DNA from 3 places in the Providencia sp. 2.29 genome. Region 2 is predicted to be linked to each of the others. Evidence: predicted binding sites of a transcription regulator. Region 2 holds the regulator's gene; each other region holds the start of a gene.
What was found. The regulator Fur, encoded in region 2, represses iron uptake genes when iron is present. The targets are predictions, from matches to a motif close to ATAATAATGAGAACNACTATCAA.
Positions count from the first base shown of each region.

Region 1: the regulator Fur is predicted to act here: its motif matches at 5,704-5,726, upstream of ftnA (non-heme ferritin).
Region 3: the regulator Fur is predicted to act here: its motif matches at 1,779-1,801, upstream of sodA (superoxide dismutase [Mn]).

Region 1 covers NZ_CP065420.1:2,215,215-2,223,699, forward strand. Annotated here, with positions in the region: gene manX (PTS mannose transporter subunit IIAB) at 1-198, opposite strand, end outside; gene I3B46_RS10140 (L-serine ammonia-lyase) at 854-2,218, opposite strand; gene I3B46_RS10145 (CoA pyrophosphatase) at 2,392-2,952, opposite strand; gene pabB (aminodeoxychorismate synthase component 1) at 2,945-4,312, opposite strand; gene I3B46_RS10155 (YoaH family protein) at 4,468-4,653, shown strand; gene yebF (protein YebF) at 4,831-5,196, shown strand; gene I3B46_RS10165 (DNA polymerase III subunit theta) at 5,277-5,507, opposite strand; gene ftnA (non-heme ferritin) at 5,901-6,404, shown strand; gene copC (copper homeostasis periplasmic binding protein CopC) at 6,595-6,981, shown strand; gene copD (copper homeostasis membrane protein CopD) at 6,984-7,880, shown strand; gene I3B46_RS10185 (DUF2511 domain-containing protein) at 7,922-8,269, shown strand.
Region 2 covers NZ_CP065420.1:3,274,502-3,282,986, forward strand. Annotated here, with positions in the region: partial or broken gene I3B46_RS22520 (type I secretion system permease/ATPase) at 1-137, shown strand, start outside; gene ybfE (LexA regulated protein) at 307-600, shown strand; gene fldA (flavodoxin FldA) at 747-1,274, shown strand; gene fur (ferric iron uptake transcriptional regulator) at 1,448-1,897, shown strand; gene I3B46_RS15490 (beta-N-acetylhexosaminidase) at 2,201-4,879, opposite strand; gene chiP (chitoporin ChiP) at 4,948-6,345, opposite strand; gene I3B46_RS15500 (MFS transporter) at 6,819-8,255, shown strand; gene ansB (L-asparaginase 2) at 8,292-8,485, opposite strand, start outside.
Region 3 covers NZ_CP065420.1:82,434-90,918, forward strand. Annotated here, with positions in the region: gene acs (acetate--CoA ligase) at 1-1,502, opposite strand, end outside; gene sodA (superoxide dismutase [Mn]) at 1,926-2,552, shown strand; gene I3B46_RS00345 (Hsp70 family protein) at 2,760-4,457, shown strand; gene I3B46_RS00350 (J domain-containing protein) at 4,457-5,920, shown strand; gene yiiM (6-hydroxyaminopurine reductase) at 5,992-6,672, shown strand; gene I3B46_RS00360 (ATP-binding cassette domain-containing protein) at 6,678-8,309, opposite strand; gene I3B46_RS00365 (ABC transporter ATP-binding protein) at 8,306-8,485, opposite strand, start outside.

The sequences.
Region 1 (8,485 bases), 1.1 Mb from region 2:
AACTAAAAATATTACCCCCTGGGAGGTATCTAAATCAGCTAGTTTTGCTGTGTACTTATCAAATAGGGTGTCTGCGTTTTCCCCTGGTACAAAGTCAATAAACGAGACATTTTCTTGCTCGCCTATCAACATTTCGGTGGTTCGTAGAAGTTGCTCTGCCGCCACACCGTGTGTACCAATCATAATAGCTATACTCACTTGATTTCCCTCTTAACAGATATAGAACGGAATTTGTAAATCAGGTCAAAATTGAATCAGCTTAATTAAACCTCCTAATAGAAAATGATATTGATAATTTTAGCTGAATAAATTCACTCTATTTTATTCAGTTAGAAAACTGTTAATTTGCTAACCATTAGAGTCAATATCCGTAGCATAACATTTCGCATTAGTGTAAAAACTTGTTTTGCGTCAGAAAATTAAAAACATGTATTTTATTTTAAATAAAATACATATATTGTCTGAGTATATTGGTTTTATTAAATAAATAAACTATATATATGGCAAAAACAGTGTATGTGACTGTTATCGGTAACAAAAAAGTAGCAAAAAGAGTAAGGGATTTAAAATGTTGAGCAAAAAATAGACGAAAAATGACACGTTTCAGCAGTAGGAAGTTCTGAAAAACGTTTGTTTTGTAAACAAGGGATTTAAGTAACGATCTAATTAAGTTTTTGTTACAAATTAAAAATAGAAAAGCCAAGTAGGCGAAAAATGACGTATTAAAGATCACCCTAAACAATTAAGTCAGATAATAATCAACAATACTTGATAAAAAATGCCGCGTGTTTAATCAAAGTAAAATACGCGGCATCGGTGAAGTGATTCAATTAATGACTAGTGAATAAAGACCCTAGTCACATTGGACTTTTATTGCTAAACCTCCGCGAGAAGTTTCGCGGTATTTGGCATTCATGTCTTTGCCCGTCTCGTACATCGTTTCAATCACTTTATCGAGAGAAACACGTGGCTCACTCGTACGGCGGAGTGCCATACGTGTTGCGTTGACGGCTTTGACGGATGCAATCGCATTACGCTCAATACAAGGTACTTGAACTTGTCCTGCAACAGGGTCACAGGTTAAACCAAGGTTGTGCTCCATACCGATTTCAGCGGCAACACAAACTTGTTCAGGGCTTCCACCAAACAATTCAGCAAGACCTGCCGCTGCCATTGAGCAAGCAACACCAACTTCGCCTTGGCAACCCACTTCCGCACCAGAGATAGACGCATTCATTTTATAAAGAATACCAATAGCCCCCGATGCAAGGAAATAACGTGTGTATAATTCCGGCGTAACAGGCTCAATGCAGTGGTCGTAATAAGCCAAAACCGCAGGAACGATGCCACAGGCACCGTTGGTTGGGGCAGTAACAACGCGACCACCTGCCGCATTTTCTTCGTTAACCGCTAATGCAAACATATTAATGAGATCAACGACATTCATCGGGTCATTGGACAGTTTGCTTGATGATGTGACAAGACGGTTCAATGCCGGCGCACGACGAGGTACGCGCAGTGGCCCCGGTAGAACTCCCTCGGTATTTAACCCGCGTTCAATACAAGCCTGCATGGTTTTCCACACATCGGCAAAATAGGCATCGATCTCTTCTTTCGTGTGAAGGTCAAGCTCATTCTTCATCATCAAGCTAGAGATGGATAACCCCGTTTTTTTGCAGTGAAGCAAAAGTTCTTCTGCTGAGTTAAATGGGTAGGAAACGGGTTTACTATCCAGAACAGATTGACCAAAATGTTCCTCATCAACAATAAAACCGCCACCAATTGAGTAGTAAGTTTTGGTATAAATTTCTTCTTCGCCTGCAAAGGCATGGATAGTCATACCATTTTCATGTAAAGGCAGATTATCTAGGCGGAAGTTCATTCCACCTTCCCGTGGGAAATCTACCGTGTGAGTGCCGTTAGCTAAGGGTAGCTTTTCAGTCTTTTCAACGTTTTCAATAAAGCCAGGAATAGATTCGATATCAACAGTAGCAGGTAAATTGCCAGCAAGGCCCATAATGATTGCAATATCAGTATGGTGGCCTTTTCCAGTGAGTGAAAGAGAGCCATAAACGTCGACCGCAATGCGTGTGACGCTTGGTAATAATTGTTTGCTTACCAAATCATCGACAAATTCTTTTCCCGCCTTCATTGGGCCGACGGTATGAGAGCTTGAAGGACCTATGCCCACTTTAAACATGTCGAATACGCTTATCACGCAGGACTCCTTAAAAAAAGTAGATATTTAGTGATTTATTTTAAAGGGCGCTACTTTACTGTTATTTAGTAGTGTTAACCAGTAAGTTTAAATTATTTTTTAAAATAAGGTAGTAACAAAAGGCCAATTGCTACAGAATAGCACAAAATGTATTCAATTACGGCACAAAATGACTACTTGAGTTGCAGAGCTAGCTGATGAAGGATGGCGGCAGTGAGACCCCAAACGAGATGTCCGTTATGCCAATAGAAGAAAATACGGTTACTTTGACCAGCACGTTTGATATCAACATATTTATGTTGATTCAGTGATAGCGCATCAAATAGCGGAACCTCGAATACAGAGGCCACTTCACTAGGATTAGGGCGATAATTAATGCCTTCGGGGAGCAGGCCGACGATTGGGGTGACTTCGTAACCGCCAATACTTTGTTGTGGCGAGAGTTGCCCAAGTACTTGGACTTTCTCTGGGGGAATAGCCACTTCTTCATAGGCTTCTCGCAGCGCGGTAGTCACTAGAGAGCCATCTTCAGGGTCACGTGCCCCTCCTGGGAAAGCCACTTGTCCGGCATGTGAACGCAAAAAAGGGGAACGCTGCGTTAATAATAATGTGGGCGTGGTTTTATTGATAATAGGCAGAAGAACGGCAGCAGATTTGCTCGCCGTCCGTTGAGTTCGGCGAGTCACTGGCAGGGTAAACTGAAAGCGGTTTATAAACTCATTCAGTTCAGTCATCGTGCTCTACTTCTCCTAACACGGGTAATATCAGCCGTAACTTATCAAAGGTTTCTTGATACTCTTTATCCGCTTGGCTATCTGCCACAATACCACCGCCAGCCCAGCAAAAAATCCGTTTTTTATCTGTTAACAGTGTACGGATGGTAATGTTGGTATCCATTTTGCCACAAAAACTAATATAGCCTATAGCGCCACAATAGCCATGACGACGATGAGGTTCAAGCTCTTCAATGATTTGCATCGCACGAATTTTAGGGGCACCAGTAATTGAGCCTCCCGGGAAACTTGCACGCAGAAGATCTGTTGCCGTATAGGGTTTATCAAGTGTTGCAGTAATTGTGCTAACTAAGTGATAAACCGCTGGGAAGGCTTCGACAGCGAATAATTCAGGGACCTTGACTGTTCCTGGTTGTGCAACTCGACCAATATCATTACGGAGTAAATCGACAATCATCAAGTTTTCAGCACGATCTTTAGGGGAATTCGCCAATTTTTCGACTTGCATGGCATCGGCGTGTTCATCCTCTAAACGAGGTAGTGTGCCTTTGATTGGACGTGTTTGTATCTCACCATCTTGTAACTGAATAAAGCGTTCAGGCGAGATGCTGATCACCGCATTATTAGGAAGACGAATGAAAGAAGAGAAAGGGGCGCGATTTGCTCGGGTTAATAATAAAAATGCATCCCATTCATTACCCTTATATTTTGCTTGAAAACGCTGCGCTAGATTTATTTGATAGCAATCACCGCTACGCAAGTATTCATGTATTTGGCCGATTTTCTCGTGATACTGCTCTTGTGACATATTTGAATGCCATGAACTGGTAAGGGCGAACTTGGTTTTACGTGAAGCTTTTTGTTTCTTCAACCAATCAAGGCGTTTATTGGTATCAGAATAACTGAATAAGGTGACCGTTTTTTCTTGATTATCGACAATCAACGCCCATTGATATATCCCAACGGCCATATCTGGAAACGATAAATCCGTAGTCGCTATGTGTGGCATTTTTTCGATACGACGACCTAAATCGTAGCTCCAAATACCGAGAGCACCGCCAGTGAAAGGAAGCGTATCATCACTAGCATGGTCAGGGGCGTAGTGTTCAATAGTTTGTTGAAGGAGGTTAAATGGGTCTGCGTCTGAACTCTCAACCGAGTGCGGGTGGGTGATCGTCGTTTTATCACCAATAGTGGTTAGCGTTGCAATAGGATCAGCCACAACAATATCGTATCTGTTATGCGAATGCTCGGCATTGCCTGAATGGAGCAGCATTGACCAAGGTTGATGGGCTAGTGGCGTAAAATAGTCAATAGCAACATCAGGATAATAGGGGAGTTGTATTTTATTGATAACCATTTGTATATACTAAACGCTAAGTCGATAAAAAAGAACTGATAACCAGATTAGCATATATCTTATCTTAAGAAGCCAAGAGCTGTTAAAATTAAGCTAAAATTTTTTATTTTCTCTCCGCACGATTTAAAACTAACCAGTTAAGAAGGGGTTTTGACATGTTTTCAGGTATGCCAGCGCTTAATCATCAACAACAGCAAGAAGCGGTTGAACGTATCCACCAATTAATGGCTGATGGGATGAGTAGCGGAGAAGCGATTGCGCTCGTTGCACAGGAAATCCGTGAAAGATACAAAGATAAAGAGCAGATCCAAGTACGTTTTGATGAAGAAAATGAACGTTAACAAAACAAACTATTAACATTTATGCTAAAATCTGATACATATTAGTTAAGTCATACCATTCTGGCAGTTTATAATTATTTCTACTATTTTAGTTATATTAGATAAATGTCGTATAAAATTAACTATGGTCACTGATATAATTTGTTACCCAACATTTTTATAGGGATCGGAGGAAGCATGAAGGCTGGTAAGAAAATTGGTTTTGCTTTAGGTGGCTGCGCACTGTTATTTAGTTCGATTGCATTCAGCGCCAACCAAGAAGAAGGTAAAGCGGCTCCGTTTATTAGTTGTGGAAAATTGGCAGAGCCTCAAATTGCTGCACAAGTTAAAAACGATTTTATGAATAATCGCTTGCCACGTTGGGCAGAAGAAAAGGCATTAGTTGGTAAAAAAGCCGTCGCATGGGTTAATAATCAAGATGTGACGAAAACAGAGACGGGTTACCAAGTGCCATTAACAGTCAGAGGCTCTAAGCAAGATCTGCAATATAATGTGACTGTTGATTGTGAAAAATCCACTATTACATATCACTCTGTAAAATAATCTATCTCGATTTGTAGCGATGTCCTAAAAAGGAGAAGTGATGCTTCTCCTTTTTAGTTATTCGTGCCTAAAAATCATATTTAGCGATTTTTGGGCTCGTAGGGTAGACGAGAAAAATGTTGTGAAAGCTGGCGGTAGTGGGCTAACCGTTCACGAAAATAGGCTCTAAGGTGCTCAGGTTGCTCCTGCTCGACAGCTTCTGCGATCACGGCAACATTATAGCGCTCTTTAAAGGCAACCCCCGAGGCTTGTAGGTCAACATTGACTTTATCCATTTCGTCTTTGGGTAACAATGCAAGGTTATGACTCATATCCACTCTCAATCACTTCAATGTAGAGGGGGTAGTGTAGCAATTTATCGGAAAAAATCACTAGCTGCCTCGTTACTTATGGCGTAAATATAGGGAAATAATATTTTGAATTGATTGAGAGAAATAATTATTTTCACGTAAGATTATATTTAATAACTCAACTATTGATTATAATGAGAATGTATTATTTTATTAAATAACAATGATAATTTTTTTCATTAAAACACAAGTAAATACCACTAAGGATAATGAGATTGATTATTATTAATTTTACAAAAAGTTATTAATTATCAGTAAATTGTATTTTTTTGTTTTATTATTGTTTTAGGGTTTTAATTATTTTTAGAATGTGCATAATAAAAGCATTAATCTTGATAACTAAGGAAAGAAAATATGTTAACGAATGACATGATCAATAAATTAAATGAGCAGTTAAACCTCGAGTTTTATTCTGCGAATTTATATTTACAGATGAGCGCATGGTGTAGCGATAAAGGTTTTGAAGGTGCTGCGGCATTTTTAAAAGCACATTCTCAAGAAGAAATGGAGCATATGCAGCGTTTATTTGACTATCTTAGCGATACTGGTGCACTGCCAAAATTAGGTCAAATCGCCGCGCCTCCTGTTGATTTCAAATCAATCGGTGATGTATTTACGCTGACTTATCAGCACGAGCAACAAATTACTGCGGAAATTAATAAACTGGCTCATTTAGCCATCACTACCCAAGATTATTCCACATTTAACTTCTTACAGTGGTATGTTGCTGAACAACATGAAGAAGAGAAATTGTTCAAATCAATCTTAGACAAATTGGATATGGTCGGTGAAAGTGGCAAAGCGCTATTCCTATTGGATAAAGATTTAAAAAATATGTCTACATCCGCCCACGTTTAATATAAAACATCAATAGGTTCATGATTTGTAGTGATTAATTTCAATGCTCATGAGCCTTTTTCTTTTCATTTTGTGTTGATAATCACATCTTCAACAGCCAAATTCATTTTTTGGCAGCGAAAGCTTGTTTCTTTCGTATAATGATTGCTAAATAATCCAAATTCACCTGCAAATTAAGGGGTTACTAATTATGGCAATCTATCAAATCAAATCATCTTGGCGTAAATTGAGTGCTGTTGCAGTCCTATTTTTAGGTATGTCATTTCAACAGGCATTCGCTCATGCGCACTTAAAAGATCAACTACCAGCAGAAGGTGCGGCGGTTGAAAAGGCTCCTGAATCAATCACCCTTAATTTCTCTGAAGGTATTGAGATTAATTTTGCAAAAGTGAAAGTGACGGGGCCTAATGACAGCGTCGTGAAAACAGGCAAGCCTGCGTTAGATTCAAACAATGACACCAAGGTTATCATTCCAATTGAAAGCAAATTAGAAGCAGGAAAGTATGATGTAAATTGGAGTGTGGTATCCGTTGATGGTCATAAAACGAAAGGCGAATATAGCTTTACTGTGAAATAATCATGTCTTTAGAGGCATTTTATACAGTTATACGCTTTTCCCATTTTATTGCTGCGATGTTGATGTGTGGAATGTCAATATTCGCAGCGATATTAAGTGTGGGTGCTTTTAGTCAAATCCTTCGTCGCTATCTTAATCGAACGATTATCTTTAGTGCAGTAGTCACCGTGGTTACAGCCTTTGGCTGGATGGCTGCCCAAGCTGGGCTGATGGGGGATGGCTGGGAAGAAGCACTAGACTTTGATATTTGGTCAAGTGTATTTGGCACAACGTTTGGGCTGGTTTGGCGTTGGGAATTGGTGTTTGCTGTCATCACATTAGGTGTGATTTTTATCCGTTCACAAAATATCCGGCTTTATCTGTTATTACTACTTTCTATTGTGCTCCTCGGTTTACATGCCTTGATTGGCCATGCCGCGATGTATGGTGGTGTCATTGGGGCGTTAAACCGTTTAAATCAATTTCTTCATCTTATAAGTTCAGCCTATTGGTTTGGCGGATTATGGCCGTTTTTGATTTGCATTCAGTTCTTGCGAGATAAAAAAGAATTAGCGCCAGGCTTAGATAAGCAAATTTTTGCTAGTTTGATCCGTTTTTCTCGTGTAGGGCACGTTGCTGTCATTATTGTTGTGGTGACAGGCATAATCAGCTCGATGACATTACTGCCAAATTGGCCGTTTAATTATACCGGTTCAGAATACCAATCGTGGCTTTGGTTAAAAATCAGCTTAGTTGCACTAATGGTCATTTTAGCCTTAGTGAACCGCTATATACTGGTCCCGAATATTAAAAGAAAAGGGCGGTTACAGTATTTGATTATTAATAGTTGGATTGAGCTACTGTTAGGTACTACGGCAATTTTAGCCGTTGCTATTTTTGCGACCTATCAACCTGTATAATCACCTGATAGTGAACTTGATGTTTTAACAAGGTAAGTTGTATGAAACTGAAATTAGCGCTGTGTTCTGTATTACTGGCAAGTACTAGCTTTACGGTGGCTGCGGCACCCATTGAGACAGTAAGTAAAAAGCAGTTTGGTGATGATTGGCCATTTACCCGAGAAGAAGTGATGCTGGAATGTAGAAGTAATGGTGCACTGATTGTTATCAACCCTGCCACACTCATGCAGTACCCACTCAATGATGTGGCACAGGCTCAAATGGAGAAAAAAGAGATCAAAGCACAGCCGATCGATATTTTATTAAAGCCAATTGAGACGGAAAAAAGTGCGGAAGAGCGCGTAGAACCACTCAAATTAGCGGCGAAGAAGCTGTGTAACAACTCGTAACCTCATCTTTATTAAAGAAGAACAATGCCATAGGTTATAGGCGATTATGCTTATAACTTGTGGCATTTTTTATTATCAACAAAAAGTTGAAAGGTTGTACTTATCATCGATATAGGGTGTACCTATCAATCAAATAGCTCGATATTGGAATATTAAGAAATAAATTGTGTTAATAATATGTAAAATAATTGATAATTAGTATGGTAAGAGTGCGTT
Region 2 (8,485 bases):
ACCGTTTGAATACTATCATGCATGCGGATCGCATTTGTGTAATTTGCGACGGTAAGGTGGCTGAAATGGATAACCATCAAAATTTGCTTCAGCAAAATGGGTTATATGCACATTTATGGCGGCAGCAAACTCAATAATAGTACCGTCAAAGCACCAGCATGCGCTCGGCTGGTGCTTTTTCCAACAAACAGCTCTTTTTTTTACTATCAATAACTTTCGCTCGACATACGCTATGGTACAAGGGAGTCAGCTAGGGTATTATTGCGCGCTGGATTATTGGTATACGCCCTTTAGCAGTAAAAATATATGGCAAAAGAACAAACTGATCGCACCACCCTTGATTTGTTCGCTGAGGAACGCAGGCCTGGGCGACCTAAAACAAGTCCGCTGTCGCGGGATGAACAATTAAGAATCAACAAACGTAATCAACTTAAGCGTGATAAGGTCAAAGGACTACGCCGCGTTGAATTAAAACTTAATGAAGATGCTGTCACGATATTGAATCAATTGGCGAATGAAAAAAACATGAGCCGTAGTGAGTTGATAGAAGAGATGTTAATGTCACAGCTAGCGCTAGTCTATGAGCCTTCTGGTCAATAGTTTCGTCTTCATAAACCACACAAATTCGACAGATTTATTCACGCTTTTTCGCCAAAATAGGGTCAAAATTCTAGGTACTTTAGTTCAAATTTAGCCCTATCTGGCTTTAGTAAACCAGATTGGAAAAACAAGAGGTTATTCACTTTATGGCAGTCATAGGCATTTTCTTCGGTAGTGACACTGGTAATACAGAAAATATTGCCAAGATGATCCAAAAGAGATTAGGCAACGAGAACGCGGAAGTTCATGATATTGCAAAGTGCAGTAAAGAAGATATTGAAGCATTCGATATTCTGCTTCTCGGTATCCCAACTTGGTACTATGGTGAAGCCCAATGTGATTGGGATGACTTCTTCCCAACACTCGAAGAAATTGACTTTGAAGGTAAACTTGTTGCTTTATTCGGCTGTGGCGACCAAGAAGACTATGCGGAGTACTTCTGTGATGCGATGGGAACCATTCGCGATATTATCGAGCCACGCGGTGCAGTGATCGTCGGTCATTGGCCAACTGATGGCTACCATTTTGAAGCATCTAAAGGAATGGCGGATGATAACCACTTTATCGGCCTTGCTATTGATGAAGATCGCCAGCCGGAACTCACCGAAGAACGTGTTGATGCATGGGTACAGCAAATTTCAGAAGAGATGTCTTTGTCTGAAATTTTAGGCTAATCGACTAATTAGAAATAGGCTTATTAATACTATTATAATAATGCGACAAAGCATGGTTTCTATTTTTTATTTCCATGCCTATAATTGTAAATCAGTTTAGAAGACAACTGAATTTATGTTAAAAACGTCTCATTATTGTTAAATTTATGATTTAAGATACAGGACAAACCCGCATGACAGACAACAATAAAGCATTGAAGAATGCTGGACTCAAAGTCACTCTTCCAAGATTAAAAATATTGGAAGTACTTCAGGAGCCTGAGTGCCATCACGTCAGTGCGGAAGATCTCTACAAAAAGCTGATTGATATGGGCGAAGAGATCGGTCTGGCTACAGTTTACCGCGTATTAAACCAGTTTGATGATGCAGGTATCGTGACACGTCATAACTTTGAAGGCGGTAAATCCGTTTTTGAGCTGACTCAACAGCACCATCATGACCACTTAATCTGCCTAGACTGTGGAAAAGTCATCGAGTTCTCTGACAAATCCATCGAAGAGCGCCAGACCAATATCGCTGCACGCCACGGTATTAAACTATCTAACCACAGTTTGTATCTTTATGGTCACTGTGCTGATGGCGATTGCCGTGAAAATGCGGATGCACACGATCCAAAAGAGTAATTACCGTAAATCTTTGCCTTTAACTGACTATAGATAGTTTTTAAAAAGGCTGTGGGATTTGAGTCCAGTACTCACTGGGCTCTAGCCTTCCCCACTTCATATTAATGCCTTACTTATCCTGTTTTGAGATCTTTCAAGAACCTAACGAGTCCCCTTCAATCCTTTGTCAGCTGAGTAAAGATTAAGTCGTATGGTTGATAGGGTTCTGATACCCAAGCTCGGCGGGTAATAGAATGTGATTATTGTATGGTGACGATAAAACCGTGAGGGAGCCTCTTCATTCGCTCCCTCACCACATACCCGTTATTTTTGAGTCACGATTTCTACACGACTCGCCCTCGCCCCGTCTGGACTTTTCGCTCTTATTTTGACGTTCCCATTGACTTTGGGTGGGTTATCCGCCGAATAAACCTGCCAGTTATCGCTATCTGCCAATGCATACTCGATAATTAAGCTAGGGTAACTGATATTCGCCAGTAGCACACCGTTTTCAATTTTTGCACCAGGAACAGGGATACGGTAGGCAACTCCGGCTCTATCTAAGCGGCGAAGCTCTTTTTGCCCTACGATAGTCGCAAAACGGTTCCAATCATCTGCTAATTTTTGCTGTGAAACATATTGGGTTTTACCACCAATATATTCACGCCCTGATTGATAATCATTTTCCCATTGCGCCTTATGCCACGCTCTTTCTGCCAGCGGCAAAATGCGAGGGAATAACATGTATTCGACCTTATCATCCGTTCTGACGGCTTCACTCCACAATTGCCCTGAAAGACCATATACGCCCGGCCAAGGCTTGTCGCTTTTCGCACTGAAAGGATTCCCATCTCTATCCACTGAGGTTTCAGCATTTTGAGGGAGGTTATTCGGAGCAAAAGCAAAGACTTTTTGTTCATCACTCGCGCGTGTTGCCCAGTAGTAACCACTTTCACTTGGGTTAACTTCATAAGGCATATCAAAATAGACATAGTCTGGGTTGGAGATAACCACTTGGTAGCCTTTGTTTGCCCAATCATTTGCCGAGTCAAAGCCTCCCCAATAGAGAGTATCCCAGAAATTAACGCGAACATTGTCAGTGGCGAAATCTTTCGCACTCGAAGCGTCTTTTAAACCATCCTGCCATGCTTGCATTGTTGTAACGCCTTTTTGTTGCAAACTTTTACTCACCTGTTTAGCAAAATGGCTGGAAAGATGGTCAAAATCGCTGACATCCCCTTGCTGAATTAAAGCCTGACATGCTTTCGATTTTGCCCATGGCTTATCTTCGCGCTGTTTATCAATAATACCTTTGCCCGGCTCAATAGGGCCGCGTTTATCTTGGAAGCCTGCACCTAAGCGAATATTTTTCGCCTCATCACCACCAAAATGCCATGTTTTCAGTGGAACACCTGCTTCATCGTGCATCTGCATCACTTCACTGACGACTTTATTGACAAAGTTCTGTGATGAATCTAAGCAAGGGTTTAAATAACTGCGCTTATCATAAAACTGTACCGATGTGGTTATTGAAGTATCTGATGGGTCAACTAAGCGGTACTCATTTGCCCCTTGTTCATCGCCCGCCGCGCTTAACTTATTATAACGCGCCTCCATAGCAACAACGGCTGCACGTGCATGGGCTGGCATATCAATTTCAGGGATCACCTCAATGTTGCGATCTTTGGCATAACGTAAAATTTCAATATAGTCATCACGTGTGAAATAGCCGCTCCCCATATTATTATTGTCAGCCCCCGACCCGAGTTGCGGCAATAAACATTTTTGCTCAGTTAAATCATGGCAACGCTGACTTCCCACTTCCGTTAATTCAGGTAAACCGGGGATCTCTATCCGCCAACCTTCATCATCGGTTAAATGAAAATGGAATTTATTTAATTTATAGCGTGACATCTGGTCAATTAATCGCATCACCACCTGTTTACTGTGGAAATTTCGTCCAACGTCTAAAAAGACCCCACGATATTCCATACGTGGTTTATCATTCACGACCATTGCTGCCACTTTCGGTGTGTCACCTTCAGTTACTGCTGACAATAATGAACCTACACCATAAAATAACCCTATACGGTCATAACCAATAATTTCGGCTCGTTGCGGTGTGATCACTAATTTGTAAGCACCACTCACTTGATCTTCAGTAGAAAATTGCTTAGGTGCGATTTTTCCTTCAATGGGGAACCCGTGACTATTTTGTTTTAGCTTGCTCAGTTGTAAGTGTTGTTCAATAACAGCTAACTCACCTTTCGTTAGCCCATTTAGTTGTAATTTAACGCCTTTACTCAGATCAACATCCTCTGACTGCAAACTGATATCAAATGGCGTAGGTAAGATTTGCCCTCGCAATTGCTGCTCAGATAACGGTTTCATCGCTAAGTTTTTTTGATAGCGGTTTTCTGGCGTCATTAATAGATTGTTATCGGCGTCGGTTCGTTTCCAATTTTTCAGTTCAAAGGGGGTAACAAAGGTTGTTGGATCTTGAGTATCAGTGCTCTTAAGGTTGCGTGGGGATGCATCTCCCGATGTCGCGTACCACCTAGGCATAAAGTCTGAATAACTAACCTGCCAATATTCTCCCGTTAGCGGTAATACCACTTTTTCGTGGGCTTTAATCCCTTTAAATTGCTCTGTTGGTGTAATTTTATGAAGGTCGCCTGTAATATGTGTGATCTTAAATTGCGGGTTATCTTGTTTTAGAATCTGTCTAATACTATGAAAATAAAGCGCCCAATCGTTGGATTCAATCGCAGTATCGCCATTTGTTAAGGTAATATCGACACGGTTACATGCAGCCCAATCGGCACCCAGTGCAGCACAGTGAGTACCATGCTCACCAGCTTGGTTATCAAGCACATTTATTTTCACATCTATATCACTTAATGCATCGACGACTTGAGCCGATGATTGTTCAGCATTTACTGCGGTAGAAAAAAGTGTTGCTGATATGAATAATGCTAAAGGACTTAAATAATTCTTTTTCATTGTGACCTCAATATTAAATTCAAAATCAACCACTGCTATTTTATTTTTTAATAGCAGTGACCGCGCTATTAAAAAATAGTAAATGGCATCATGACCATAAACTTAATATCTTTTTCATCTTGAAATATATTGCCGAACCCACCACCATAGCTTGGAATATCTGTATGGTTGTCATATTTAGTAAAATGTAATTTAAATAAGGTATCTTTCGCCTTACCTGTCTGAACGGTATATAAAATATCAACGTTCCAAGCCGTTTCTTTTAATTTTACATCTTGAGCATATTGTGTATTCGTGCTGGGTTTAGCATCCCATCCATAAATATATGATGTTCCTACTTTCCAACCAGCAAGATCCCATTTAGCTAAATCGTACATCACCCCCGCAAAGAGCGCTTTTTCATTATTCGCGTTATAATCGGAGCGCCCATCCCACCAAATATCTAATCGCCCATTTGATGTCGCATACCCCGGGGTCATACGCTGTAAAAAATAGCCCTGATTCCCCTTTGCCTTCACATAAGTGCCTTCTAATCGAAAATCAAACTGATCATAGGTATAGCCAAACGTCACGGCTTGCAAGAACGCCAATCCATCGTAAACATCATTAATGCCACCATTGGTTACCTTATCTTTTGCTCCATAAAATTGATAAGACATCCGCAGGTCACGTGTAGCCACAGGAACAGCATAAGAGGCCTTAGCAAAGTACTGGTCCATATAGCCTTTTGCTTGCCCATAAGCCGCCTCTAAAACAAGGTTATTTTTAAAATCATATTTAAAACCAAGGGATTGCAAATAACTGATCCCTGTTTGGCCATCCGCTTCACGGAAGTTATACATATCGCGATACCAAGGCGCTTTATAACGGTCTGTCCACATATATGACAGGCTCAAGGCCCCTTGTTGTGCGAAATCAAATACCCCACCGATTTCGAAACCCCGATAAGTTCCGGGCATATAGCTCCAGTGAGAAGCTAATAGTGTTTGTCCTGTTGGTTGGATATAACCGCCTCTGCCCCAAAACGGACCATATTGCATTTTAGCCGCTGCTTTATAGACGCTGACACCACTTCGATCACCGGTCCATTTTTCATCCCAACGCGTTTTTGCATCACTAAAACCAATTTCATTAGGCGCCGCTGGGCCACTATTGGATAATTCTATGGCTGTAAATGCGGCTAAATCTAAACCGATGACATCCTGAAAATAACCTGAAGAATAATCAAGGCTGGCATTCACGGTTGAATGTTTAAGGTTGTCGACATATTTCTTATATTTATCGCTTTCTGGATTTAACTCTTTCCTCGAACGGTCACGTTGCCAATAATACAAACCGCCTTTAAGGGTTGAATCATCTAAAAATTGCTCAGAAAAACTTATTGGTTGATAACTAATAGGAAGGAGTGCTATTCCTATTTTAAGCACGAGTATTCCCCTGCCACGATTGACATTTTTATTAACCATTCGATGTTTCCTCAGTTTTTTATATTATTTTTCAGTGATAAATTTCAGTAGCCGCCCGTTAAGTAATGATTAGTTTTGATAAACAAAATACGAGTACCTACTTAGCCTATTTTTCGCAACGCGAATTATCAAGACTAAAAATATATTTATTCCTAAAATATGAGCCAAGACACATTAATTTTTCTATTCATTTACAGTACTAATTATTCGAATTTATGGTATTTATCGAATTAATATCCTGATTTTAGGATAAAATGCAGGCAAAACACTATGGACAGAATGGGCATTTTGGACTTATTTCAACATAAAAAATAACTACATTTGAATGTAATCGTTTCATTCAAACTTGCTAAGTTGATTCATAACTGCTTTAGTTGATGAATAGTTTTTCACTCATAAACAGATCAAGTGAATGATTTTAGTGAGGGAAAATAAGGCGATTCAATAAGAGAAATAAGAGGGATCCGTCACACGTGAATATAGAGAAAAGTCAGCAGGAAGGTTGGCGTACACTACTCACCGGTAAGAATCTCTGTTTAACACTTGCCTTATCGGGGGGGATTTGCCTCCATGCGATTAATGTTTATATCACCATTACCACATTACCTTCCGTTGTACGGGATATTGGCGGCATTAATTTCTATGCTTGGAATACCACACTGTTTATTCTGTCTTCGATTATTTTGTCCGCCCTTACCTCACGGATCCTCAATTATTTTGGCCCCAAAAAAAGTTATGGGCTGGCGACGTTGATTTTTCTTGTAGGATCCGTTATCTGCGCTATCACCCCCTCAATGCCAGTGATGCTCCTTGGCAGAGTGATCCAAGGGGCTGGTGGCGGGATTTTACTCACCTTATCTTACTCAATGGTACACATTGTATTTCCTCAACATTTATGGTCGAGAGTGTTAGCGATGATGTCGAGTATGTGGGGAATGGCAACATTACTAGGGCCAGCACTGGGTGGCGTATTTGCAGAGTACGATATATGGCGAGGAGCATTTTGGTGTCTGGTCGTAGTCGGTATCCCTTATTTATGGCTGACTTGGCGGATTTTGCCGGCAAAAAATCCCCATGAAAACTGCCCTCAACAGCCGATTCCATTACAGGCCCTTTTACTGCTTTCTTGCGCCGTGCTCGCCATCTCTCTAGGCAGTTTAAGTCAAGACAAATTTATCCCTATTGGAGGGATGTTTATTGCCGTTTTACTGTGTGCTCGATTAATGGTTATTGAGCGTCGTGGTCATAATACGCTTTTCCCTTCGGGAACATTTCGCTTTTCTGCACAATTAGCGCCTATTTACCTCACGATGGCATTGTTGGGTCTAAGTGTACAAACAGAGGTTTTTGTTCCCTATTTTTTACAGATATTGCATGGTGTGGCTCCCTTGTTATCAGGCTATTTAGCGGCCCTAGTCGGTGCGGGTTGGTCAAGTGCCGCCATTGCTTCCTCATCACTAAAGCCGACGGTTGCCGTGCGAATTATTCGTTTTGCTCCACTATTCACACTGGTAGGCCTAACCACTCTTGCATTGTTCATAACAAAAATTATTGCTATTGAAGCATTTCAGGTATGGATTATTTGTATTGGTCTATTTATCACTGGCGCAAGTATTGGTGCAGCATGGCCACATTTGCTCACGCGAGTATTGCAAGTCTCGGCTGGAAGTGAATCTCAAAAAGCGTCGTCGGCAATTACGACCTTACAGCTATTTTCCACTGCTTTTGGTGCCTCTTTGGCAGGTATGATCGCTAACCTTGCAGGGCTTTCTTCACCTGGAGGGATTGAAGGTGCGCAATCGGCATCAATATGGCTCTTTATACTCTTTTCCTTAGTACCTTGCTTTGCGCTAATTACCGCTAATATTGTCGCCAATAGGGTGGATTTATCTGCGAAAAGCTGCGAATAGAGGGTCATTCCCCCTATTCGCTAATTTTAGTGTGGGTTAGTATTTTTCAAAAAGTGCCTGAATACGTTTAGGATCTTTGGTTTCAGTCAAGGCTAATTGAAGTAAAACACGTGCTTTTTGCGGGTTTAAGCGCTCTGAAGCTACAAAGCCATATAAGTTATCATCCACTTCAGCGTTACGAGTGGTGTAGCCTGTTGGTACACGGCTGGCACGAACGACAACCACATCCT
Region 3 (8,485 bases), 1.4 Mb from region 2:
CCATCGCCACTGAAATACATACCTTTAAAAGTAGAAAAGTAGGTTTGCTCAAAACGCTCGTGGTCACCAAATAAGGTACGTGCTTGACCAGGCCATGAATCAACAATGACGAGGTTACCCTCTGTTGCACCTTCTAATGGTTCCCCAAGATTATCAACAAGAGCAGGACGAACCCCGAAGAAAGGTAACGTTGCTGAGCCTGGTTTTAGCATGGTCGCTCCCGGCAGCGGAGTGATCATAAAGCCGCCAGTTTCTGTTTGCCACCATGTATCAACAATTGGGCAACGACTATCACCAATCTTCTTATAGAACCATTCCCATGCTTCAGGGTTGATAGGTTCACCAACGGATCCTAGGATACGCAACGAGCTACGGTTGGTGCCTTCAATGGCTTTATCACCTTCAGCCATTAGGGCGCGGATAGCAGTCGGCGCGGTATACAGGATATTAACTTGGTGCTTATCAACCACTTGGCTCATGCGATTGACCGCAGGGTAGTTAGGCACGCCTTCAAACATCAATGTTTTGGCACCATTAGATAGAGGGCCATATAACAAATAGCTGTGACCCGTTACCCAGCCAACATCGGCAGTACACCAATACACTTCACCGGGATGGTAGTCGAAAGTATATTTAAAGGTGAGTGTTGCATAGACTAAATAACCGCCAGTAGTATGCAGTACACCTTTTGGTTTACCTGTTGAGCCTGAAGTATACAGAATGAATAATGGGTCTTCTGCGTTCATTTCTTCAGGTGGGCAGTCGGCGCTGACGCCATCAATCACATCGTGCCACCATAGGTCACGCCCTTCTACCCAGCTTGGAACATTCCCAGTACGACGGTAGACAATGACATTCTTAACGGTGGTGACATTGGCATTGGTTAATGCGTCATCAACGTTTTTCTTGAGAGGTATTGAGCGGCCAGCACGTAGGCCTTCATCGGCTGTAATAATCAGTTTTGCTTTACAGTCGATAACACGACCCGATACCGCTTCTGGAGAGAAGCCAGCAAAGATAACAGTATGAATCGCCCCAATGCGAGCACAAGCTAACATTGCGACGGCAGCTTCAACCACCATTGGCATGTAAATCGCGACAACATCGCCTTTACGAATACCATGTTGTTTTAATACGTTAGCGAACTGACTAACATCATGATGCAGTTCACGGTAAGTGACATTTTTTGATTGAGAAGGGTCATCACCTTCCCATATGATTGCGGTTTGATCGCCCTTATCTGCCAGATGACGATCTAAACAGTTAGCGCTTAAGTTAAGGGTGCCATCTTCAAACCAGCGAATGCTGATATGGCCAGGATCGAAGGAGGTGTTTTTTACTCGGGTATACGGCTTAATCCAATCAACAACCTTTCCTTTCTCCCCCCAAAACGTTTCAGGGTCTTGAATAGAGAGTTGATACTCATTGTTGTACTGTTGCTCGTTTATCAGGGCATTTTCTGCAATTTCAGCAGTAACGGGATGCTTAGTTATTTGAGTCATATTTTTATCTCCTTGCAGATGTTAATACTATGTCAAAAAATGGTTAACTAAAGCAGGAAATATAAATTTGTTTTTCTTTTGAGCGGGAGATCACGTATTAATTGTAATGGATTTAACAGGATTATCATTTGATGCGAAATCGTCAATTAGATTAATCATCTGATTATCTGTATAAGGGTAGAATTAAAGAAAAACAAAGCAGGGCGATATTGGTATTAGTTGCTAAATAAATCAACAATGATAGTTGATGAGAAAGACCATATAAATATCATGGGTTTGATAATGATTTTCATTAACAGTAAAATAACTATAATTGATACCGACTCACAAGGTGTGAAGTTTCTGAAGTGTATACCCTATGTGTCTTGGCATTGAGTGAGAGATATAGAGGTATATGTCAATAAGTCACTGGAGACAAATACAATGAGCTATACATTACCTGCTTTACCTTATGCTTATGATGCGCTGGAACCTCATTTCGATAAGCAAACAATGGAAATCCATCACACCAAGCATCATCAAACCTACGTTAACAACACTAACACTGCGTTAGAAAAATTACCTGAACTGGCTAACCTAGACATTGATGATCTGATCCAACAATTGGATAAAGTTCCTGCTGATCAACGTACTTTTGTTCGTAACAATGCTGGTGGTCACTCAAACCACAGCCTGTTCTGGAAAGGCCTAAAATTAGGTACTGAACTAAGCGGTGATCTGAAAGCAGCTATCGAGCGTGATTTTGGTAGTGTTGACGCTTTCAAAGAACAATTTGAGAAAGCAGCAGCTTCTCGTTTTGGTTCTGGCTGGGCATGGCTAGTTCTAAAAGATGACGGTAAGCTAGCGGTTGTTTCTACAGCTAACCAAGACAGCCCTCTGATGGGTGAAGCGATTTCTGGTACTTCAGGTTACCCAATTATTGGCCTTGATGTTTGGGAACACGCTTATTATCTGAAATATCAAAACCGTCGTCCTGACTACATCAAAGCATTCTGGTCAGTCGTTAACTGGGATGAAGCTGCAAAACGTTTTGCAGAAAAAACTAAATAATTCATTAAATTAAATGATAATTAGATGGGCGTAACCCTTTTGGGGTTGCGCTTTTTTTATGCCTCTCTTTTTCTTTTTTCTATTAATCTCAGCTTTGTCTCGTTTTAATATCTTGTGTTTTGTTCATAATGTGTCTCATAAGTACAAAAAACAGATTGATATTCTATCCAGTAATAATTCAATAAAGTGAATGATAAGGGAGATAATATGGCGGCTGACATGGTTATGGGGATTGATCTTGGGACCAGTAATAGTGCAGTGAGTTTATGGATTGAAGGGCGAGCGGTATTAGTACCCAATAAACAAGGTGATGTTTTAACGCCATCTGTTGTTGCTCTTGATGATGATGACCAGATCTTGGTCGGAAAATTCGCTCGTGAACGTCTACAGAGTCACCCCCATTTAACCCAAGCCAGCTTTAAGCGCTTTATGGGCACGGACGCAACGTTATCATTAGGCTCTCTGACTTTTCGGGCTGAGGAGCTTTCTGCTTTATTATTACGGCAATTAAAAGAGGATGTTGAAGCTTGGCTTGGTTACCCCGTTAAAGATGCAGTGATCACGGTTCCTGCTTATTTTAATGATGTTCAGCGTCGGGCGGTTAAAACAGCGGGACAACTCGCTGGGCTAAATGTTTTAAGGTTATTGAATGAACCTACTGCGGCATCGTTGGCCTTTGGGTTACTCGAAAACAAAGAACACAAATACCTAACCTTTGACCTTGGTGGGGGAACGTTTGATGTTTCGATAATTGATATGTTTGAAGGCGTTATTGAGGTTTGCGCGAGTAGTGGCGATGTCCGTTTAGGCGGTGATGATTTCAGTGAAGCTATTTATCTGTGGATGTTAAAGCAGCATCCTGAACTGAAAGAAGCCCAAGCAGATATTCGCGCGGAATTACTCAAACAAGCAGAAACATTAAAAATCGCATTAGGTCAAAGCAATGAAGCGACGGCTTCGCTACGGTGGAATGATCAGGATTGGCATTGGACAATGACAGATCAGGAGCTAGCTTCTTGTTGTCAATCTTTATTAGCACGATTGCAACAACCTATTTTGCAGGCTTTGCATGATTCTCGTTTTACTCTTAATGATTTGGACGACATCTTATTAGTTGGTGGTGCAACACGAATGCCACTTATCCGACAAACGGTAGCGCGTCTGTTTGGACGTTTTCCTCGCCATGACCTTAATCCAGATGAAGCCGTTGCATTAGGTGCAGGGGTTCAAGCGGGTATGGTGATGGCAGATACAGCCCTTGATGATGTTATTTTAACCGACGTAATGCCATTTTCTTTGGGGATTGAAACCTCAAAAAGAAACGGAACCCATTATGATTCGGGTTATTTTTTACCTTTAATTGAGCGAAATACCTTTTTACCTGTGAGCAAGATGCAAACGGTCAGCACGATTGAAGATAACCAAAAAATGATTTTATTAAAGATTTATCAGGGGGAAGCGCGTCGCGTCCAAGATAACGTATTTTTGGGGGAGATGGCGATTGATATCCCTCAGAAGCCTGCTGGAGAAGTGGATATTGATGTCCGGTTTACCTATACCGTTGATGGATTACTAGAAGTTGAGTGTCGTTATCAAGGTAACCCTGAGGTGTTTCGGCTAGTGATAGAGAAAGTTCCGGGGCAAATGAATGAAGCGCAAATCGAACAAAGCTTATTAAAAATTGCTGATTTAAAACAGCATCCGAGGGATAGAAAAGAGAATCGCGTGTTATTGTCACGCTGTGCTCGGTTATATGAGTTTTTACTGGGTGAGGATCGCTATTGGATGGATCAAGTCACAACGGAGTTTGAAAGAGCGCTCGATAGCCAAGATCCACGCCGTATTGCGGCCATTCGTCAACAAGTGGAACAATTTTTGAGTCGCTATGAGGGAGACTCGCATTAATGAGTATATGGCAAACATTGGGAATCACTCAAACAAACGATGAAAAGGAAATTCGGCGTGCTTATGCGCGGCAGGTAAAAAAATATCGACCCGATAGCCACCCTGAAGAGTATCAACAATTACGTGAAGCTTTTGAGGAGGCAAAAAGATATGCCGCTTACGCTATTTATGATGATGAATCTGCCGATGATGAATATGTTGAAGAGCAGGCGAATATAGACGTTGATGTGCCTCATTTAGAAAGCCTCTTACACCAAGAGGCTGTTAATGAAGAAGCCGTTAATGATGATCAACAACAGCAAGAGCTGTCTGAAATTCAGATTACTTACCCATTTTCAGATGTGTTGTTAGATGATTATCAACCATCGATTAATGAATTACCGGTTGTTGAAACAGCTTATACCCAAGAGTTAATTGATTGGCTCGCGAAGCTGTTTATTATTGATGAAAACGCGGCAAAACGTGAATTAGTCGAATTGTGGGAAAACGTCTCTCAAAAAGGCAGTTTGCAGACACATCAGCAATTTCATCAAGATTTTGCGTGGGCATTATCAGAGCAAGAAGGTTTAACCGAAGCTGTTGTGGAACATGTTTCGTCTCTATTAGGCTGGCGGCTTGATGAATATAACTCAGAGCAAATTATCCCGTTTTATATTCAAAACGCATTAACTGAACAGCTACGCCAGACTGAGGTGGCTCGAGCATGGAAGCAGTGTCAGATTGATGCTGTCCATGGAGACTATATCGTTTCTCAATCTTTACGTGTACTGACGAGTAAAAATGAGAAAGTTTCTTATAAAGTTCGCTTGATACCTGGATTGATCCCTCAAATCGCTGAGCAAGTGAAACAACGAACCAGTGAATACCCAGAGCTAAAGGATAAATTTAACCCTGCTATTTTATCTTTCATACAGCAGCCTAGGCTAGCGTTCAACTGGCGCGGGGTCTTCTTATGTATTTTTTGGGGATTGTTATTGAACATGGTTGCTACTCAGCCTGATGTTAATAGCGGCGTGGCAATAGTTGCTGGTGTGATTATTTTATTCTATTTATTTTTCAATGACCTGATTATGTTTGGGCTTCATTCTAGGAAAAAAGCATTCACTGTATTTTTGGTCAGTGAATTTTTTATAACGTTATTCGTTATCCTGATCTTTTTTCTTGGTCTGTCTGAGGTACTCTTATTCTTTATCACTGGCTTGGATATTGGGCCTGCACATGGTGCACAAGCGATGGTGATTTTTATTCTTATGTGGCTTTTTTGGTATGCATGGCCGAAAGATAAACCTAGTATACGCAGACCGGGCATAATGATGTATCGGGTGTTTGCGAGTCCATGGAAATTTTTGGAGTACTTTAAGTTTTCATGGTTTTCACTCGTTTGGTTAGTTATTATCTATTTGATTTATTATAGTGCTATGCATAACTTATTGAAGTATTTTACAGAATTTCTAGTAAATTGAACTCTGATGCTCGTTCAACGTGATAATGATGAGTTCATTGAATTTAAAGCCACGATAAAGGTGTAATCGCAATGCAAATTCATCCTCAAGTCTATATCGGCGAAGTCAAAGCCACATTAGATTGTGGTCAGAGCGCTATTCATAAGCGTCAAGTGGATGGGCCGTTGCCATTAGGGCAATTAGGGCTTGAGGGAGATGAGCAAGCTGAAAAACGCTTTCATGGTGGCCCTGATCGGGCGCTATGCCATTATCCGGCAGAGCACTATCAATTCTGGGCTAATGCTTATCCTGAACTTGAATCTCTTTTTACGCCACCAGCGTTTGGTGAAAATATCTCGACTCAAGGTATGACAGAAGAGAATGTCTTTATTGGTGATATTTATGCTTGGGGTGATGCTCGTATTCAAGTCACCCAACCACGCTCGCCATGCTATAAGCTCAATGGCCTGACAGGCGTTGAAAACTTTGCTCAAATAATGCAAGAAAATGGTCGTTGTGGTTGGTTGTATCGAGTGATAAAGACGGGGTCAGTCAGTGCCGCAACACCGATCACCCTTTTAAGTCGTAATAGCGATATTTCTGTTCAAGAAGCGATTATGATCGCTTTTCATGCCCCATTCGATGAAGAGTTATATCAACGTTTGCTAGGAGCCGCGGGGCTGTCTGCAAGTTGGAGCCTGACGATGCAAAATAGGCTTGAGCATCGCCGTATTGAAGAGTTCAGCCATCGCTTATTTGGTAAGCGAGGCTGATATTCTTAAAGGCTGCCGCTGATAAATTGTTGATACCAAGGCTCACGGGCTAATAATTCTGCATGTGTTCCTTGGTCAACGATTTCGCCAGATGCCATCACAATAATATGATCGGCTTGGCTGGCAAGCATCGGTTGGTGAGTCACAACAATACGTGTCTGCTGGTTGGCAGTGAGTAGCTGTTCAATAACAGCGGCAGTATTGATGTAATCAAGGCTAGCTGTCGGCTCATCCATCAAAATAATATCAGGACGGCTTAATAGTAGTCTTGCAATACACAAACGTTGCCTTTGTCCACCAGAGAAAATTTGCCCGCCAGCACCTACATCTCCATCTAGTAAAGTATGATCTGCATCGATATTGAGTTGTTGAAGCATGGCGATGATTGATGGATCATCGATCTCTTCTGAACTGGCAGTCATATTTTGCCGTAAACTGCCTTTAAACAGCCGGTTATCTTGAAATAATATGCCTCGCTTACTACAGAGCACTGCTTGCGATAATTGAGCGATATCTTTATTGCCATACCGCACTACGCCTTGTGAAGGGTCTTGCAAGCGCGCCAACAAATTCAATAACGTGCTTTTTCCAGCGCCAGACGCCCCCACAATGGCCGTGAATGTATTTGCTTTAAAAGTTAAGTCGAGCGGTTTTAATAGGACTTTCCCCTCCTCTGTACGCTGAGATAAGGCGTTACAGCTCACGGTATTTTCAGATGGGGTTTGAGATGAACGAACAAAATTAAGCTCAGGTGTTTCCAGTGCTTGGGTTATCTGATTGAGCGATTTTTTAGCTTGGCGTAATGCTTGGTCTAAATGGGAAAGCAACCAGAGTGGCTCAATAAAACGCGCTAATAACAGCATGGCGGCTAACCACATAGGTAGGGTAAGTGTTTCACGATTGACCGCCAATAAGCCGAAAGTTAATAAGCCGATAAAGGTTACTTGAATAGCGAATGAAAACAGCAAATGAAAAGGCAAGCTACGGCGTTGAAGTTGTTTTTGTGTCTGATATTGCTGAGTCAGGCTCTGCTCTAAACCTTGTTGCTGCTGTTGACTGACACCCGCTCTGCGAAGCAGCGGTTGATGTGTGGCAAAGTGGCCTAATTCATCGATAACCTTCTGCTGTGAGGCGTGTACTTGCTTTTCGGCGAATGACACGTGTTTGGCGGAAAAACGTAAAATAAGTAATAACATGAAGCCAATCATTAGCAGGATGCTTCCTAGCCAAAAGTTCAGAATCAATGCCCCTAAGATCACGGTTAAAGGGGTGACAATACCGCTAATGATTGGGTGTAATAAGTGAGCAGGAATGGACATCACATGGGAAATTGGCCCAGAAACTAAACTTGTCGCACTCGGGATTGGTTTTAATGAGACAGGTAGATGGCGTATTAATGCATTGGTGAGCGTGCGCATAACAATGCCACCTGCAAGGTAGCCTTTCTGAGTGGCGATAAAAATAACGGTTAATGACACTAAGCTACTCACCAGTAGCCAAATCAGCGCACTTATATCGTCGGAGCCCCAATTGATGATCACAGGAACGAGTAGCAACCCGCTGATACCATCTAAGATAGCAGCGAATATCATCCATAATAGCGCACGACGGACGGTACTTAAGAACAGACGGATCATGCGGCGTCCTCCAATGCACTTAGTAATTGTTGATATTGGGGAGTATGTTCAGATAACTGTAGGTGTGTACCTTGAGCAATTATTTGTCCTTCTTCCAGTAAGATCACCGTATCTGCATGGCATAAATAGCTCAGATCATGGGTGACCAAGACTCGTGTACGCTGCTCTTGGTTTAA